Regions from separate parts of the Calidifontibacter terrae genome, predicted to be linked through region 1. Evidence: riboswitches for the same ligand, from Rfam matches in the RefSeq annotation. Region 1 holds a riboswitch; the other holds the start of a gene.
What was found. A riboswitch is a leader RNA that binds a small molecule or an ion and turns the genes downstream of it on or off. The one in region 1 is predicted to bind cyclic di-AMP.

Region 1 (7,213 bases):
GCGCAACGGATTTCGTACCTTGATCACGCCACCCAGCGGGTTCCACGCGGCGAGACCGCTGACCAACGACCAGGCATCGGCCGGACGCTGAACCAGACCGATCGTTGACCGGGCGAGCAAGTGGGCGCTCGACGGCGGACGCTGCGGCCGGTAGGGCAAGCGGTCTGGATGGGTGTATTCGCGCTGCGGATCGATGAGCGCCGACATCACTTCCATCCCGGCGACGCCGTCGATCATCACGTGATGGGACTTGGTGAAGACCGCGACACGTCCACCTTTCAAACCACTGATCAGATAGGTCTCCCATAGCGGCCGGTGCATATCCAGCGGTCGCTCATGCAGCCGCGCGACCAACTCCAGCAACTGCTCGTGGGTGCCCGGACCCGGCAGCGCGCTTTCCCGGACGTGGTAGGTCAGATCGAAGCGATCATCATCGACCCAGTAGGGCCGGTCGACGCCGAACGGCACCGTCGCCAGTCGCTGCCGGAACATCGGGACCCGCGGGATCCGCTCGTCGATGAACGACCGGATATGACCCAGATCGAAGGCGCCGTCGAAACCGGAGGGGTCCAGGATCATCAGGCTGCTGATGTTCCCGGTCATCCGGGCGTTGTCCAGACCGAGGAATGCTGCGTCGAGCGATGAAATCTGCTTCACGCCGCGACCTCGGCGGCGTTCAGCCAGTCACGGATAGCGGCAACGGTTCGCTCGGGGTGTTCCAGCATCGGCACATGTCCGGTGTCAGCCCACTCCAGATAGGTCCAGCCCGGGTTGCCGAGCGCGGCCCACCGGGCCGCCTCGACCGGGACCAGCCGGTCTTGGGCACCATTGATCAGCAGCACCGGCGCGGTGATTCGTCGGTAGCGCGCCATCACCCGTTCATGCACCAACAACTCCCGGACCATCGTGCGTGCCGCGACCGCGAGCGACCTGACGGCCTCAGGGAAGGCGCGCCGTAGCTGGGCAAGGTCGACATGCGCGTCGGTCAACGGCTGGTTGTGCCGGGTCCAGTCGGCGAAGCAGATCTGCAGCACCGTCTCAACCTCGGCCTGCGCCGAGATCGGCCGCTTGCGCGCCCGCGCCACCCCACCTCGTACGGCGGGGGTCAGCAGGGTGCGAAAAGCGCTGATCTGTCGCCCGGGATGACGGCGGGGCACCGGCATCGCCGGGTCCAGCAGGACCATGGCGCGCACCAGGTCGGGATGCTGATCGGCGACCATCGCGCTGATCAAACCGCCCATCGAGTTGCCGACCAACACCACCGGTTCGCCGACGACCTCCTGGATGAAACGGCGTACGAGGTCGACGTTCGCCCGCACCGCCGACGAGCGCTCGATCGCCCGGGTCAGCCCGTGGCCGGCGAGGTCCACTGCGTAGGCGCGACGTCCGGTGCGCAACTGCTGCCCGATCAACGCCCAGTTGAGCGCGCACCCGCCGAGGCCATGAACGAACAGGTAGGGGGTTCCATCGCCGTTGCCGTCGGCCGCGGCGCCGAAGTCGAGATAGGCCACCTCTCCCCCGAGGTCGACCACCCGATAAGCGGCTCCCCAGGGCTCGGCCAGCTGCGGTAACGAACTGTCAGGCGACATCTGAGACTCCATGGGGGTCGTCGGCGGAGGGGAAGAAGGGCCGCAACACCGCCGGCGCTGTGAACGGCTGCCACTGCCCCTCGGGCTGGGCCAGGCGGTCGGCGATCGCGTAGAACACCTGCGGGTCGAACCCGATGGAGAGGTGACTCGAGAGCGTCCGGATGTTCTCCGCGAGGGCGGTGGTCGGCTCGACGCAGTGCTGCCACGCGACGAAGCCGTCTTCACGAGAGTAGAACGAAGTGGACGGCACCGACAGCGGCAACCGGCTGCGCCCGGTGATGCTCACCGATTGCTCGTCAGCGGCCATGTGCAAATGGCTGAAACGATCGTAGAAGGGCTCGACCCGTGATTGTTTGACTCGCTGCAGTCGATAGGGCGAAGCAAGGGTGATGACCTGTCGAACGTGGTCGGGGAATCGGTGGGCGAGTTCCCGCGCGAAAATCCCCCCGAGGCTCCACCCGATCAGCGACACCTTCGCCCCGCGGCGGGCAGTGATCCGTTCCACCGCGGCGGGCAGTTCGGCCAGGACGGCCGCGGTCGGGCCGACATTGCGGCCGAGATGCCAGCCGTACGGGTGATAACCGCGACAGCGCAGGAAGCGGCGCAGCGGAAGGGTCGTGATGTCGCCCGCGCCAAGGCCCGGCAGAACCAACACGGGGTGGCCGTCGCCCTTCGGGGCGACCGGCAGCAGGGGTGCCGCCGCCATCATCATCTGCAAGCCGACCGCCGCTCGCGGCACCTCTGCCGCGAACCGCAACGCCGACGGCGCCTTGGCGATCAGATCAACCAGATCGACCGGTGAGACCGGCAGCACCTGGGGCTCGGACTCGGCGGTCACGATTTTCCACCCGACTCTCGACGACTTCGGCGAAATGGCTCATCGCAGGTTACTCACGCGTTCGAGCCGTCGGGGAGCTTTCGATCACGTCGATGTCCTGGCGTCCGCTCCTCGGTCACTGCTGCGGCGACCGGGGATCTGTTGTCAGAGCGGGACGTTCGCACCCATGATCACGGTGCGCTCCTCCGGGAGGCGGAAGTACTGCACCGGCGTAGCCGCGTTGTGGGCCAAGCCGATGAAGACCCGCTTGCGCCACTTGGGCATCGAGTTGTCGCTCGACAGGTGCACGCTGATCCGGGACAGGAAGTAGGTCACGTCGCCCGCGTCGAAGTCGACGCCCATGTCGCGAGCCCGCTCCAGCGCCGCCGGAACGTCCTGGTCGTCTTGGAAGCCGAACCGCAAGGTCAGGTGGGTGATGTTGTCGAACGGGTCGCCCAGGTCATCGATCACCACGCGCTCGTCGGCCGGGACGTGCGGGACGTTCTCGGAGTGGGTCGAGACGATGAGCACGTTCTCGTGAATCACGTGGTTGAACGACGCGTTCTCGCGCAGCGCCAGCGGCGCGGTGATCTTGTTGGGGTGCAGGAAGACCGCTGTGCCGGGCACCCGCATCATCGGGTTGGCGTGGAATGCGTCGAGGAACGGCCGCAACGGCCCTTCCTTCAGCTGCCGCCGCTCGGTGACGATCACTTGTCCGCGAGCCCAGGTGAACATCAGCGCGGCGACGGTCGTGGCGATCAACAGGGGCAACCAGCCGCCGGTGGCGACCTTGGCCAGGTTCGCGGTGCAGAAGATGATCTCCAGCGGGATGAACAGCAGCGCGACCAACGCGATCCGCCAGCGCGGCCACTTCCAGCGCGCATCCGACAACACCAGGAACATCACGCTGGTGATCAGGAACATGCTGGTGACGGCGACGCCATAGGCGGCGGCCAACCGCTCGGAGGACTTGAAGGTGACAAGCAGCAGCATCACACCGCCGAACAGCAGCCAGTTGATCACCGGCAGGTAGATCTGGCCGCCCTCGCTCTCGGAGGTGTGGCGCACGGTGAGCCGCGGCAAATAGCCCAGCCGCTCCGCCTGCCGCGACATCGAATAGGCGCCGGAGATGACGGCCTGCGAAGCAATCGTGGTGGCCAACGTGGCCAGCACGACCAGGGGCAGGCTTGCCCAGCTCGGCGCCATCCGGAAGAACGGACTGTCGATCTTGCCGGGGTCGGCGAGGATCATCGCGCCCTGCCCCAGGTAGTTCAGGGTCAGCGCCGGCATCACCAGGAAGAACCAGGCGCGGCTGATCGGCGGGCGCCCGAAGTGACCCATGTCGGCGTACAAGGACTCGGCGCCGGTGATCGCCAAGACGACCGAACCCATCGCGATGAACGCGATTCCCGGATTGTGAACGATGAACTCGATGCCGTACGACGGTGACAACGCCCGCAGGATCTGCGGGTTGTCGATGATGTGGGGCAGCCCGAGCAGACCGACGACGACGAACCAGACCACCATGACCGGTCCGAAGGCCCGGCCGATCACCGTCGTTCCGAACCGTTGAATCGTGAACAGCACCACGATGATCACGCAGGCGATGGGCAAGACCAGATGGTCGACACTTGGCGCGGCGATACCGACACCTTCGACCGCCGACAACACCGAGATCGCTGGCGTGATCACCGAGTCGCCGTAGAACAGCGCGGCGCCGATCACCCCCAGAGTCACGATCACCTTGAAACGTTTGCCGCCCGGTTTCACGCTGCGGCGGGTGAGGTGCGAAAGCGCCATCACGCCGCCCTCGCCGTCGTTGTCGGCGCGCAGGATGAAGACGATGTATTTCACGCTGACGATGCCGGTGATCGACCAGAAGACCAGCGAGATGATGCCGAAGACGTCGAATGAGGTCGGCTTCACCGCCCCGTGGTGTTCGCTGAATACCGCCTGCATCGCGTAGAGCGGGCTGGTGCCGATGTCGCCGAAGGCGACGCCTAGCGCGCCGATCATCATGGCGAAACCACCGGCTTTGTGCGCGGCGCCCTTGCCGGACTTGGTTGCTGTCACTCGCGACATTGTGCACCCCCAGTCGGGGTGTTGCAGGCCAGCCGAACCTACGTGACGCAGGTCATCGCCCGAAGGGTCGCGGCAGAATGCGCAACGGCCCGCCCCGCCGCAGCGGAACGGGCCGTTCAAAGCTCCGAGGGAGCTTGGCAATCAGGCGCGCAGGTAGCCCGTGGGGGTGTCCCAGATCGGCTGCAGGCGAACGCTCTGGCCCGGGTAGGGCGCAGCGATCATCTTGCCGCCACCGACGTAGATGCCGATGTGGTGAGCCGGCGAACCGAAGTAGACCAGGTCGCCGGGCTGGGGGTTGCTGACGTGACGCATCGCGGCCACCTGGGCGCTCGCGGTGCGCGGGATCGAGATGCCCGCCTGGGCGAAGACGTACTGGGTCAGACCCGAGCAGTCGAAGCCGGACGGCGAACTGCCACCGAACACGTAAGGAACGCCGATGTAGCGCGACGCGATCGAGACGATGCCGCCGGTGGCCGGGGTGTTATCAACCGTCGAGGTCGTCTTCGGCGCCGCGACCTTCGCACGAGTGGTCGTAGCGACCTTCGTACGGGTCGTGGTGGCCGTCGCACGCGCGGTGGTGGCGCTGTGTCGGGTGGTCGACTGAGCCTGCGCCGGACGCGTTGCCGACTGGGTCGGACGCTGGCTCGATCGCGAGACCTGCGTGGTGGCGGCTGCCGGGGTGGTCTTGGCGTGCTGCTGGGCGACCAGTCGCTTGGCGTAAACCAGGTTCAGCTGCGGGGCGGCGGCAGCGGTCTGCTGCAGCGATGCCGGGCGAGCCTGCACCACAGCGGCGGCGGCCGGGGCCACCTGCGCCGGAGCGGCGGTCATCGAAACATTGCCGGTGGCTGCAACAGCGGTGTTGCTGCTCGCCGCCGCGGTGGCTGCGATGCCGCCAGCAGCGGCCATCAGGGCGGTGGCCCGAACGGACGTCGTGAACTTGGTGGGCGAGGTATGGCGCCCACGGCTAGCAAAAAAAGACACAGTAAAGCCTCTCGTGCGCCTACGAGGTGAGCTGTCGGGCTCGGGGGGAGGTTTCCACCGGCCGCTGCGCGCACGTCTCCCCCGAATTCGGTGCGGCACAACGACTTAGCCCCAAGGACGAACCAAGGTCCGCCCACAATTGGGTCCCCCGCTCCTGCCCGCGGGTTGCATAACTCCGACCGGACGGGCAGGACTCGGCTACACCCGGTGGGGCCATCCCTGGTGGGACGACCGTCGTCGAGGCTAACTGAGGCACCCCTCCAGCACCCAAACGAGCGGGCTGGCTGTGGACAAGATCACGTTTATCCGCCGGCGGTCGGAACTCTCGACGGAGCAGTGTCAATCAGACGTCGACGAAGACGTGGTGGGCGACATCCAACGGCAGTGAGACGGCGCCACCGGACCCGGTCGCCTGAGCGACAACGCGGTCGCCTTCGCGGCGAGCGGTCACGACCGCGCCGGGCACCAACGCGGCGCCAGTGAGGACTGCAAGCGTGTCGTGGTCGGCCTGGGCGGGCTCGCCAATGCGCCGCACGACGAAGTCGGCCTCGACCTCGGTGACGCGCTCGATCAATGGCGCGACACCGTCACGGAATTGAACGAGGGTGGCCTTCTCGCCCAACTCCTCGAGACCCGGAATCGGGTTGCCGAAGGGCGACAGTTCGTGGTTGTCGAGCAGTCCGAGGATCTTGCGCTCGACACGTTCGCTCATCACGTGTTCCCACCGGCACGCCTCGTCGTGGACGAACTCCAGTTCGAGTCCGAGGACATCGACCAAAAGTCGCTCGGCGATGCGGTGCTTGCGCATGACACGGGTGGCCAGCTGGCGGCCGTGGTCGGACAGTTCCAAGTGGCGGTCTCCGGCCAGGGTCACCAGACCGTCTCGTTCCATCCGAGCAACGGTCTGGGACACGGTGGGACCGGAGTGGCCGAGCCGCTCGGCGATGCGCGCGCGCAGCGGCACGATCCCCTCCTCCTCAAGGTCGAAGATCGTGCGCAGGTACATCTCAGTGGTGTCGATGAGGTCGCTCACGGCTCCAGCCTGCCACTCGGCACCGACAGGATCGCCAGCACCCACGAATTTCGCCCGGCGAGAGTTCTTGAAATGGATACCTGCGGCATGCTGGATGCCGTATAAATGCTCTCGACGGGGTGCTACCCCCTTGGCACCTTCGTCCGAGCCTCTGGCTCCTCGGCCGGCACGCATTCTGCGTGCCGGCCGAGTTCGTTCCGGGACATTTCTGACTTCGCCGGGGCGGCGAATCCACCTCCACCGAAATATCCATTGCGACCGCTTCCGCCGCGGCGTAGCGTCGGCCGTACACGAGAAAGGAGGTGGTCCGAAGCATGATTTCTCATCGGACGCGTGAGGTGGTTGCGCACTAGCGCAACCGGAACCGTCAGCCGCCCTTCGTGTGGCCGACACCGGACGAGCGGAGTGAAAACACCGCAACCGCCGAAGCCCGTGGGTGTGCGACCCGTCCATTGCACCGCCGGAAATATCCGGCAATCCCACGGGCTTCTTCACGCCTGTTCGCAGACCCAGCGCTACGGCTGGCGGCGCTCGACCCGCCAGGCACCCGGGGTCGCGAGATCCCCTTCGGATTGACGGACGAAGACCAGGCGGTCGTGCAACCGGGAGGAACGGCCAGCCCAGAACTCGACCTCGGTGCAGTCGATCACATATCCACCCCACCGATCCGGCAGCGGAACATCGTCCGGTCTGCCGGTGTCTGGCCACTTC
Region 2 (7,213 bases), on a different contig from region 1:
CCGGTCGATCCACGTCGACATCACCTACTCCTCGATCACCATCTCCCACCACCGCGGAGTGCAGCGCGACCCGATCACGGTGATGCGCATCGCGGCGGTGATGCAGCAGGACTTCACCCGCCTCGAGCAGCTGCAGCGCCTCGTACGAGAGGCAGAGACCGGTGATCTTGAGCTCGGCTCCGCCCACGAGCGGCTCGACTCGATCATCGACATGCCGCACCCCTATTCGCGGGCCATCTTGTTGTTCGCCTCCGCGGTGATGGGCGCGGCGATTGCCGCCCTGCTGGCCGGGGAATGGCCACTCATCCTGCTGTCCGCATTCACCACGACCGGCGTACACCTGCTGGTGCGCCAACTGACTCGCGCTAACGTGCCGGCGTTCTTCGCCCAGGCCGCGGGCGCCGCTCTGCCCACCCTCGCGGCGGTGATCATCAACCTGCTCGCCAACAACTTGGGGATCGATGCGTTCAAGGAGATGAAACCCTCCGTCGTGGTGGCCTCGGGGGTGGTCGCGCTGCTGGCCGGGCTCGCCGCGGTGGGTGCGGCGCAAGACACCATCGACGGGTTCTACATCACCGCTGCCGGTCGAACGTTCGAAGTGTTGCTGCTGTCCGGCGGCATCGTGGCGGGGGTTCTCGGGGTCCTGGCGCTCGCCGAACAACTCGGTGTCGACATGCAGATCACCCCGAGCCTGCAGTTCTCCAGCAACCCGGCCGTCGGCGTCCTTTGTGCGGGAGCGATCACCTTCGCATTCGCGGTCTCTGCCTACGCAGGCCCTCGTACGGTCGTCATCGCCACCATTGTGTCGATGCTCGCCTGGGTAGTGAACTCCACGCTGGTCGACCACAACATCTCGGCGCAGTGGGCGGCAATGTTCGCGGCCCTGGTGATCGGTGCGCTCGCGACCCTGTTCGGCATCCGCCAACGGGTGCCGTCATTGGCCCTGGCGACGTCGGCGATCGTGCCGCTGCTGCCGGGTCTGCTGGTCTACCGCGGCGTCTTTGAGTTGGTGGCCTACAAGAGCGACCCGACCCGGGGCGGTTCCACGCTGTTCGGCGCGGTGCTGGTGGGTCTGTCGATCGCTTCCGGGGTCACCCTCGGCTCTCTGCCTGGCCGCTTGCGCCGCCCGGAGACGCTCACCAAACGCCGGCTGCGACGCAGCCACCGAGTTCGCCTCCCACGTTGACCACCCGGAATGCGTGAAACCCCCGGCGATTGCGCCGGGGGTTTCAGCCGCGAGAGCCGGTAAAGATTTGCCGGACTTACATCACGTGAGCGTTGAGGTAACGCTGGAGGTACTTCACCGTCGTCGGGTCGAGGTAGCTCGCGTTGTTGTGCGGAGCGCCGACCACGGTCTGGATCTTGGCCACGGCGTAGCGACCGATCCAACCGTCCTGGTAGGCCCCGACCTTGCGCTGCAGCGCACGGGTGGTGATCGGACCGAAAGCACCATCCTGCGCTGTGCCGACCCACTTCTGCACCGCGCGGGTGGTGTTCGGACCGAAGACACCGTCAACGGCCAGACCACGGGTGGTGCTACGCGACGGCGGCTGGGTGGTGGTCGGCGGCTGGGTCGTGGTGGGCGGCGGGGTGCTGCTGCCACCGCCACCGATCTGCACCGCGAGGCCGTTGGCCACGGTCAGACCGGCACGCTTGGAGCAGACCGGCCAAGCGCCCGGACCCTGCACCCGCAGCACGTTCTGGGCGATGAGGATCTGCTGCTCACGGGAGGCGAGGTCGGCGCGGGCGGCGTAGCGGCCGCCGCCGAACTCGGTCCAGGTCGAGCGGGTGAACTGCAGACCGCCGTAGAAGCTGTTGCCGGTGTTGATCGACCAGTTGTTGGTCGACTCGCAGGTGGCGACGCGGTCCCAGACGTTCCACGGGGTCGCGGTCTTGATGACGGTGGTCGCGTCGGCGCTTGAGTGCGCTGTGGCGGCCCCGGTGCCGACGGTTGCGGCGGAGAGCATCATCACGCCGGCAACGCGGCGGCCCGCAATGGACTGTCGGACAGCTGAATGTCGGGGGGTGTATGCCAAGGGGGTGTCCTTTCCAGACGATGCCTGCGGGGTTAGCTGTCGGGTTCGGACGGAAAGGTGTCCGGCCGGTTGGTTCCGGCTTCACCCCAAGACCACGGTGGGTCAGTAGTGGGTCCCCCGCCCTCACCCGCGGTTGCGGGTTGTGTCCTGAGGCTCGGCATCTGGACACAAACGATTTGACGGAATGTGTGAAGTTATCCGGAAATCGGTGTGTCGGCTTCCGGTGAGGCTGCCGATACGTTACCGGTGAACGAGGGGGCGGCCAACCCCCTGTGGACAACTGTTCAACAAAGATTTGGTCACCAGCCCGACGGCATGCTCGGAATCAGATCACTTCCGGGCACCTGGTTGCCGCTGGAATACGGCCACCAGTTCAGCGGCGAGTCCAGGTGGGAGAACGCCAACAGCGCGGTCAACACGGCGACCGCTGCCAACCCGATGACCAGTCCTGTCGCAATCTGCCGGTTCGGCGAAATAGCTCGTACGAGGGTGCGCGACCCGCGCCGGGTGGCGGTGCCTCCGGGACCCCACCACGATGCCCACAGCGCGACGAGGGTGCCGACACCGATGGCCAGTGGCCGGTCATAAACCGACGCGGTCAGCCCGCCCACGGCCTCGGCGATGGCGGTCAGTACCCCCGCGACTGCGCCCAGGAACGCCGGAACAATGACGACCAACAGAGTCGAGAAGGCCGCCACGACGGCGTGCCAGGGCGACAGCGCCCACGCGATCGCGGTGTCCGAGCGGCGCTTGCCAGCGGCGTACTGCCGCAACACCATCGAGGTAATCGTCTTGTCGTTCCACCGCGCGGCGAAGACCCAACCCAACGCCATCACCCAGGCCACGATCGGCAGGATCGTGGCCAATCCAGCGCCGGCCAAAGCGAGGCAGAGCAACGTCCAGCTGCGGGCCGGCTGCCCGATCCGTGGGTCGCGCGGACGACCGACAACACCCTGATCCCATCCTGGCTGCGCCGGAGCGGCGAGGTGGTCGGTCGGCGGCTGCTGTGGGCGTACGGGTACGGCCTTGCGGTGCAAGGGTGTGGTGGCGGGGTGGGGCACCCGGCGCTGCACGATGGCACCGGTGGTGCCGCCGCGGGCAAACACGTCGAGCTCCTGCAGGATCTCCGCCGAGGTCGGCCGATCGCCAGGCTCGGGCGAGAGGGCGGCGCCGAGCAACGGCCGGATCCGTGAGTCGACCCCACTGAGGTCGGCCTGTCCGCGAGCCACGCGGTCGAGCACGACCGGCATCGGGCCCTTCCCGAACGGGGCTCGGCCTGAGGCCGCGTAGGCCAGCGTTGCCGCCCATCCCCACCAGTCAGTGGCGGCCCCGACGTCGGCGCCGTCGATGATTTCCGGTGACAAGTAGCCGGGGGTGCCCATCACCAAGCCGGTCTGGGTCAGGCGGGATTCGTCGGCGATGTGGGCGATGCCGAAGTCGATCAGCACCGGTTCGTCACCGACCATCAACACATTGCCCGGCTTCACATCGCGGTGGACGACCCCGGAGCGGTGGATGGCGCGCAGGGCCTCGGCCAGTCCGCGACCGAGCGCGGCAAGTTGGCGAGGGTCCAACGGCCCGCGCCCGTCGATGACCTCGTCGAGCGGCGGCCCCGGAACATATTGGGTGACCAGATAGGGGTGGTCCCCGTCGACGTCGGCGTCGACGACCTGGGCGATCCCCGGCGCACGCACCCGGGAGAGGGTCTCGACCTCGCGGCGCAGCCGGTCTCGGGCCTTGGAGTCGTAGGCGACGTGGGAGCGCAGCACCTTGATCGCGACATCGTCACCGTTGGGTGCCTTTGCGAGGTGGACGACACCCATGCCGCCCTCGCCCAACTGCTCCAACAACACGTACGGACCGAGCCGGACCTGCTGCGGAACGACCTCCGTCGGGTCGGCCGCCCGCGGCAGCCGCCCCCGCGCGACAGGCAGCCGATGGGTGCCGGTCGTCGTCTGGGTGGGGTCCTGCGGGTCGCCGTTCATACCCCCACGTTAAGTGGGAAAGCTGTACCGATCGCACAGCCGCGCCACAGTGGCGGATCAGGAACCGGTCGCTGCGGGCCCGGTGGACGCGCGCACCACCAGCTCCGGGTCGAACAGCAGTTCACCGGGTGGGGTGCGGTGGCTGGTGATCTGCTCGGTGAGCGCGTTAACGGTCGCTTCGGTGATTCCTTCGATGTTCTGCCGCACAGTCGTCAGCGCCGGCGAGGCGTATTGGGCCAGGAACGACCCGTCGTAGCCGATCACCGAAAGGTCGGTCGGCACCACCAGTCCAGCTTGCTCCGCGCCTCGTACGACGCCCAACGCCATCAGGTCGGACCCGCAGATCACCGCCGTCACGCCACGATCGACCAGCCGGCGGCCGGCGAGTTCGCCACCCTCGAGAGAGAACCAGGTCTGCTCGACGTATGACGTCAGCCCGGCTTCGGTGATCTGGTCGCGGAATGCGGCGAGCTTGGAGCGACTCGGGACATACCGGGACTGGCCGGTCGCCAACCCGATGCGTTCGTGGCCGAGCTGACGCAAATGACCCAACGCCATTCGTACGGCGGCCTGTTCGTTGGTCGCGATCGACGGCACCAGGAGCTCGTCGCGCGGCCCGTTGATCGTCACGAGCGGAAGGCCGCGATCGACCAGTTCCTGATACATCGCGGTGTCGGCGCTCAGGTCGGCGTGGCGACCGCTGACGAACACCAGGCCGGCGACGCCGCGCTCCTGGAGCAGCTCGACGTAGTCCTCCTCCTGGGTTCCCCCGGGAGCTTGGGTGCAGATCACCGAGGCGTAGCCGTTGGCGGCGAACCGGGATTGGAGCGCCTGCGCCATGACAGGGAACACCGGGTTGGTCAGTTCCGGGACGACGATCCCGATCATCCCCACGGTCCGCCGGCGCAGCTTGGCTGGCCGGTCGTAGCCGAGGACGTCGACCGAGGTCAGGACAGAGGCACGCGTCGTCTCCGACACATTGCCCTTGTCGTTCAACACTCGGCTGACCGTGGCCTCGCTGACCCCGGCATGCGCCGCGATCTCGGTCAGTTTGGCCATCGCGCCTGCCGTTCGATGGGCTCGTAGCCAGCTCGCACTACTTGACCGAGCCCTGCGTCAACCCACCAACCAGCTGACGCTGGAACACCAGGTAGAGCACCGCAACCGGCAACGCCGACAGCAACGCGCCGGCCGCGAACTCACCGAACAACGCGTTCTTCGTGTTGCCCTGGGTCATTTGGTAGAGCCCGACGGCGAGGGTCTGGGAGTTGGCGTCGGTCAGGAAGATGCTGGCCAGCATGAACTCGCCGAAGACGCCCACGAACGCGGTCATGAAGACCGTGACGAGGATCGGCATGACCAGACGCAGCGTCATCGTGAAGAAGATGCGGGCGTGCGAGGCGCCATCGACCAGCGCCGCCTCGTCGAGCTCCTTAGGGATGGTGTCGAAGTAGCCCTTGAAGAGCCACACGTTGCCGCCCATCGCGCCACCCAGGTAGACCAGGATCAGGCCGCCGGCGGTGTTCAACCCGAACGGCGACATGATCTCGCCGACCTTGGCGAAGGTGATGTAGAGACCGACGAAGGCCAGCAGGGCCGGGAACATCTGCAGCAGCAGCAACGCCATCAGCCCTGCGCGGCGCCCGCGGAACCGCATCCGGGAGAAGACATACGCCGCGAGCGCGCCGATGAAGGTCGAGGCGAAGGCCGCCACCAGGCCGATGAACAGCGAGTTCTTGTACCAGTGGCCGAACGGACGCGACGGGTCGTTCAACAACGTACGGAAGTTGTCGAAGGTCGCTCCGCGCGGAATGAGCGTGGTGGTCGACAGCGACCCTGACGGGTTCAAGGCGGCGGACAGCACGAACAGGATCGGGAAGATCGCGAAGAACAGCGCCAGCAAGGCCAGCGCGTGACGCCACCACACTTTGCCGAAGCCGCCTGCGCGACGCGGAGCCTTGGGGGCGTCGGCGAACGCTTCGGGTTCAACGCCTTCCGCCGGCGGGATGATTCCACCGGAGCCGGGGATCGCAGTCATCAGTTGACCTCCTCAAGGGCCTTTGAGCGCATGAATCCGGGAATGTTGATGAGCGCGACGATGAAGAAGATGATGATCGCCAGCGCCGACGCGAGGCCGTAGTCGGGGCGCGACCCGTTGATCGCGAACCGGTAGGCGAGGTTGATCAGCAAGTCGGTCGACCCGAATTGCGCGTTGCCGGAGTTGAACGGCCCACCACCGGTGAGCAGATAGATCAGTCCGAAGTTGTTGAAGTTGAACGCGAACGATGCGATCAGCAGCGGCCCGACGGCCACCAGCAGCAGCGGCATGATGATCGACCGCAGGGTTCGGATCGGGCCCGCGCCGTCGATCTTCGCCGCTTCCAGTACATCGCCCGGAATCGACTGCAACGCGCCGGTGCAGACGATGAACATGTAGGGGAAACCAAGCCAGAGGTTGGTGAGCAATACCGCCGTGCGCGCGCCCCAGGTGGTTCCGAACCAGTCGATGTTCAGCCCGGTCAGGTTGTTGATCAGCCCGAACTGCTGGTTGAACATCGAGGCCCAGACCAGCGCAGAAACGAACACCGGGATCGCGTAGGGAAGGATCAACAGCGATCGATAAAAGCTGCGCCCCTTGATCCGCGCATCGTTGAGCAGGAGCGCGAGCAGCATGCCCATCAAGAAGGTGCTGATCACCGAACCGGCGGCGAACAAGACGTTCCAGACGAAGGTCTTCAGGAAGCCGGTCCGATAGGTCGGGTCGTTGATGACGGTCTGGAAGTTCTTGAAACCGACGTTTTCCTTCCACCCCACCGGCAGCGAGTCACCCTTGCCGTCCTTCGGGACCCACTCGGCGTTCTTGACGACGTAGACCTTCTTGGTGTCGGAATCGGTCATCGTGTTGGCCTTCTTGTCCCACACCAGGGTGGGACGGCCCTCGAATGCCAGCGAGATGCCGCTGGCCTTGATGCCGCCACCGTTGGCCGTGGGCACCGCGAGCTGGTTCAGCTCCTTGCTGCGCTGGTTTGCCTGCTTCAAATTCAAGATGGTGTAGCCCGGCGCAGAACTGATCGAGCCCAGCTCGACCTTGACATCGCCGGTCAGCGGCTTGAGTCCGTTGGCATCGCCGACGAAGTTCTTGCCCTGGGGGTCGGTCAGCAGGAACAGCAGGGGTCCGGTGGTCAGCGGTTC

Region 2: linked by a shared signal. The riboswitch ahead of ACYU98_RS05750 (transglycosylase family protein) and the one ahead of ACYU98_RS13960 (C40 family peptidase) in region 1 are both predicted to bind cyclic di-AMP.

The regions. Positions count from the first base shown of each region.
Region 1 covers NZ_BAAGZF010000007.1:497,059-504,271, reverse strand. The annotation lists gene ACYU98_RS13980 (WS/DGAT/MGAT family O-acyltransferase) at 1-657, opposite strand, end outside; gene ACYU98_RS13975 (alpha/beta fold hydrolase) at 654-1,589, opposite strand; gene ACYU98_RS13970 (lipase family alpha/beta hydrolase) at 1,579-2,427, opposite strand; gene ACYU98_RS13965 (potassium transporter Kup) at 2,572-4,488, opposite strand; gene ACYU98_RS13960 (C40 family peptidase) at 4,630-5,469, opposite strand; cyclic di-AMP (ydaO/yuaA leader) riboswitch at 5,473-5,649, opposite strand; gene ACYU98_RS13955 (metal-dependent transcriptional regulator) at 5,813-6,502, opposite strand; gene pdxH (pyridoxamine 5'-phosphate oxidase) at 7,018-7,213, opposite strand, start outside.
Region 2 covers NZ_BAAGZF010000002.1:622,629-629,841, reverse strand. The annotation lists gene ACYU98_RS05755 (threonine/serine exporter family protein) at 1-1,186, shown strand, start outside; gene ACYU98_RS05750 (transglycosylase family protein) at 1,263-2,036, opposite strand; cyclic di-AMP (ydaO/yuaA leader) riboswitch at 2,043-2,206, opposite strand; gene ACYU98_RS05745 (serine/threonine-protein kinase) at 2,336-4,021, opposite strand; gene ACYU98_RS05740 (LacI family DNA-binding transcriptional regulator) at 4,079-5,080, opposite strand; gene ACYU98_RS05735 (sugar ABC transporter permease) at 5,118-6,059, opposite strand; gene ACYU98_RS05730 (ABC transporter permease subunit) at 6,059-7,213, opposite strand, start outside.